2 regions of the Blastococcus sp. SYSU DS0619 genome follow, and region 1 is predicted to be linked to the other one. Evidence: riboswitches for the same ligand, from Rfam matches in the RefSeq annotation. Region 1 holds a riboswitch; the other holds the start of a gene.
What was found. A riboswitch is a leader RNA that binds a small molecule or an ion and turns the genes downstream of it on or off. The one in region 1 is predicted to bind thiamine pyrophosphate.

Region 1 (2,195 bases):
TGCGCCACCCCGAGGCCGTAGGCCCGGGCGAACGACTCGAGGAAGAAGGCGTCCTGAGCGACGTACCCGGCGAACCGCTCCCGCGGAAGCGTGCCGTCGGAGATGCCCTGCACGAAGGGGTGCTCCAGCGCCGCGGTCGCGAGATCGGTCTCGGCCGTCCAGAGATCGTGGGACAGGGTCACCCTGCTGCCACCGCCATGTCCCAGAACGCGATCTCCGCGCTGACGACCTCGCAGAAGACGGCCTCGTCGCCCCCGCCGGCGGCGTCGGCCGCCGCGGCCAGGCTCCGCACATAGCTGCCGAAGTCGGGACCGGTCCAGTGCTCGACGAAGTCGCGGTAGGCCGGCGCGCCCGGCAGGGCCGCCGACCAGGCATCGAGGTAGGTGCGCTCGATCGTCCACAAGGCGGTCAGCGCGGCCCGGACATCGGCGCCGTCGAGCCGCTCCAGCAGCTCCGCGTAGGCGGCGGTGACCGGGAGCGCGGGCGCGGAGAGATCCAGCCCCCGGGTGGCGGCCTGCTCCTCGAACCAGTCCAGTTCCTGGACCAGTGCCAGCGCGCCGCGGGCGAGCACCTCCTGCGCCCGCCGGGGCGCCCGGGGGATCAGGCGCGCCTGGAAGCGCAGCAGGTCGGCGACGAAGCGTGCGTCCTGCACCAGCCACGTGTCGAACGCCGACGGCGCGATCGTGCCGTCCCGCACGGCGTCGAGGAAGGGATGCCGGGTGGCCCGTTCCCAGGCCTGTGCATGGCGGACGGGCAGCTCGGAGACCCACATGGGCGCCGACTGTAGGAGAGAGGGCCTAGGGTGGCGGCGTCACGGCCCAGACCGTGATGCGGGAGCTCGGATCGACCGGGCTGAGAGGGCGGCTGACGCGCCGCCGACCGCTGGAACCTGACCGGGTAATGCCGGCGTAGGGAGCGTCTCGTGAACACATCCGCCACCGTCCACCCTTCCGGTGCGTCCGGGGACGCACCGCTCACCCTGTCCGAGCCGCCGCCGCGGAGCCTCGGCCTGCGGGAGACCGCCGGCCTCTGGGCCAGCCTGGGCATCAGCCTGCTGCTGCCCGTCGCGGCCACCTTCGTGGTCCTCGCCGACCGGCCGCTGTGGCACACGATCGGCGCCATCGTCGTCGGCGCCGCGATCGGCTCCGTGCTGCTCGGGCTGGGCGCCGCCGCCGGGGCCCGCGAGGGCGTGCCGGCGATGGTCCTGCTCCGCGGTCTGCTGGGCCGGCGGACCTCGTTCCTGCCGACCGGGTTCAACCTCGTCCAGTGCGTCGGCTGGGCCGCCTTCGAGATCCTGATCATCGCCGAGGCCGCCGCCCGCGCCCTCGACGCACCGCGCTGGCCGTTCGCGCTCGCCGCCGGCGCCTTCGCCACCCTGATGGCGCTGCGTCCCCTCGGCGTGGTGCGGGTCCTCGCGCGCTACGCCGTCTGGGCGGCGCTCGCCGCGATCGGCTACCTCTTCGTCCAGGTCCTGTCCGAGCCGCTGCCGCCGGTCACCGAGGGCGGCGCGACGTCCTTCTGGACGGCGACCGACATCGTCATCGCGCTGCCGATCTCGTGGTTCCCGCTGGCGGCCGACTACACCCGGCACGTCCGCCGCGGCCGGACCGCCTTCGTCGGGACGGCCTCCGGCTACGGCCTGGCGACCGTGGCCATGTTCAGCCTCGGGGTGATCGCGCTGGCCGCCTACGGCCGTGGCGGCCTCGACGTCATCGATGCGATGCTCGCCGTCCCGCTCGGGCTGGTCGCCGTGCTGGTGCTGCTGGTGGTGGAGGTGGACGAGGCGTTCGCCAACGTCTACTCGACCGCGGTGTCGGCGCAGAACGTGGTCGCCCGGCTCGACCGCCGCGTGCTCGCCGTGGGCGTCGGCGTGGTGGCCACGACCCTCGCCCTCGCCTTCGACCTCGCCGCCTACGAGCCGTTCCTCTTCCTCATCGGTGCCGTGTTCGTCCCCCTCATCGGCGTCTTCGTGGTCGCGTACTACCTGCTGCCCCGGGGGGCGTGGGACGTGTCCGACACCGCGCGCGCCCGCCCGGCGCTGTTGCTGCCCTGGGCGGCCGGCTTCGTGGCGTACCAGCTGACGCTGCCCACCTTCTTCGCCGGTCCGGGTGCGGCCTGGACGACGTGGTGGACCGAGCGGCAGGCCGACCTGGGCATCGACCCGGCCAACGGGTGGTCGGCCTCCCTGATCAGCC
Region 2 (2,195 bases), on a different contig from region 1:
AGCACGAGGACGTCGGCGGCGGCCAGTCGCGGCTCCCAGACGTCGGTCCCCACGGCGGAGACGTCGACGATGTCCACCTCCGCGAAGCCGGCCTGCTGCAGCAGGACGTAGTCGTTGATGAGCCAGCCCTTGTCACCGGGGACGACGTTCGCGGCGGTGGGGACGACGGCCGCGCGCAGCCCCGCGGCCGTGCGGCCCGCCAGCTCTTCCACCGCGCGGACCAGCGAGGGGTCGCACAGTCCGCCGGAGGTCAGCAGCAGCCGCATCGACCCGTCGGCCGGGGCTGCGCTCACGCGGGGCAGAGCCAGTCGTCCGCGGCGGGCGCCGGCACCTCGTCGAGCGGTGGGAAGTGGGTGCGGAAGGTGAACGCCTCCGGCGTGGGCCCGTGGGCGCGCAGGTGGCGGACCCGCGCCTCGGCGTCGTCGGTGGTGGGCAGCGTGCCGGCCGGGACCCACCACAGGGCGGTCGTCGCCTCCGCCGCGCGGGCGAACCACTCGCGGCGCCGCCGCATGATCTGCACGTGCCGCCCGGCGAACACGTAGCCGGCCAGCGACTCGACGTCCCGCCAGACGGTGAGGTTCACGACCACGCCGTGGCTGCCCGCGGCGTCCCAGCCGAAGGCCTGCACCGACGTGGCGTTGCCGTCCTCGGTCTGCAGCCGCCAGATGAACCCGGGAGCCCGGTCGGCCTCGGCGTTCACCTCGTCCAGGGCGGCCATGAAGTCGGCGAGCACCGGGCTGTCCAGCGGCGCGAGCAGCCGGGAGACGTTCACCTGCGCGAGATGGTGATCCACGCGCCGGAACCTAGGGCACCGGGGCCGCGGCAGGCCAGCGCCCACCTCCCCCGTGACGCCGGGCGCGGGCTGGGTTAGGTTCGGGGCGTACGTGGCACGGGGTGTCCCGCCCGGGACTGAGATCACACCCGTCGAACCTGCTCCAGTTCGCACTGGCGAAGGGATGTCACCGGCGTGGAAGCCATCGACCTGCGCGCTGCCCGGACGGCGCTGACCGAGCACGCACCTCTGGTGCACTGCCTGACCAACACGGTCGTGCAGACGTTCACCGCCAACACCCTGCTCGCGGTGGGCGCCGCCCCGGCGATGGTGGACGCGCCGGAGGAGGCCGGCGACTTCGCCGCCGTCGCCTCCGCCGTCCTGATCAACGTCGGGACGGTGCACGAGCGCACCGCCGGGGCCATGCGGCTGGCCGCCGCCTCGGCCCGCGCGGCGGGCACGCCGTGGGTGCTCGACCCGGTGGCCGTCGGTGGCCTGGCGTACCGCACCCGGCTGGCCGCCGAGCTGGTCGAGCTGTCGCCCGCCGTCGTCCGGGGCAACGCCTCGGAGGTCATGGCCCTGGCCGGCGCCGGTGCCGGTGGGCGCGGGGTGGACAGCACCGCCGAGGCCGACGACGCGGCGACCGCGGCCGGCGAGCTGGCGGCGCGCACCGGCGGCGTCGTGGCGGTGAGCGGCGAGGTCGACCTGCTCACCGACGGCGCCCGGACCGTGCGGGTCGGCGGTGGCTCCCCCCTGCTGACCCGCACCACCGGTGCCGGGTGCGCACTGGGCGCCCTGGTCGCCGCCTACGTCGCCGCGACCCGCGACGCGCTGACCGGTGCCGTGGCGGCCCACGCCCACGTCGCCCTCGCCGCCGAGCAGGCCGCCCGCACCGCCGCCGGACCGGGCACCTTCGCCGCCGCCTGGCTCGACGCGCTGGACTCGGTGGCCCCGGAGGACCTCGCCCGCGCCGACGTCCGGGCCGCCTGATGGGGCGCCCGTTCGATCCCACGCTCTACCTGGTCACCGACACCCGGCTGTGCCTGCCACGACCGGTGGCCGACGTGGTGCGTGCGGCCGTCGCCGGCGGGGTCACCGCCGTCCAGGTGCGCGACAAGCACGCCGCGCGCCGGGAGCTGCTGGCGCTGACCCGTGCGGTGCGCGACACCCTGGCCGACCGGCCGGACGTGCCGGTGATCGTCAACGACGCCGTGGACGTCGCGCTGCTCGCCGGCGCCGACGGCGTGCACGTGGGCCAGGATGACCTGCCGGCGGCCGAGGTGCGGCTGCTCATCGGGCGGGACCGGCTGCTCGGCCTGTCCGTCGAGAGCGCCGCGGACCTGACCGCGGCCCTGCGCCTGCCACCGGGCACCGTGGACCTGGTCGGGCTCAGCCCCGTGTGGGCGACGCCCACCAAGCCCGA

Region 2: it holds a riboswitch for thiamine pyrophosphate, as region 1 does, so the genes downstream of both, thiM (hydroxyethylthiazole kinase) here and ACI79T_RS16300 (purine-cytosine permease family protein) in region 1, are expected to answer to the same signal.

Annotation. Positions count from the first base shown of each region.
Region 1 covers NZ_JBJHAM010000017.1:4,486-6,680, reverse strand. Annotated here, with positions in the region: gene ACI79T_RS16310 (TenA family protein) at 1-182, opposite strand, end outside; gene ACI79T_RS16305 (thiaminase II/PqqC family protein) at 179-772, opposite strand; TPP riboswitch at 821-932, shown strand; gene ACI79T_RS16300 (purine-cytosine permease family protein) at 923-2,195, shown strand, end outside.
Region 2 covers NZ_JBJHAM010000006.1:80,931-83,125, forward strand. Annotated here, with positions in the region: gene ACI79T_RS10225 (Type 1 glutamine amidotransferase-like domain-containing protein) at 1-293, opposite strand, end outside; gene ACI79T_RS10230 (DUF3291 domain-containing protein) at 290-793, opposite strand; TPP riboswitch at 881-974, shown strand; gene thiM (hydroxyethylthiazole kinase) at 968-1,762, shown strand; gene thiE (thiamine phosphate synthase) at 1,762-2,195, shown strand, end outside.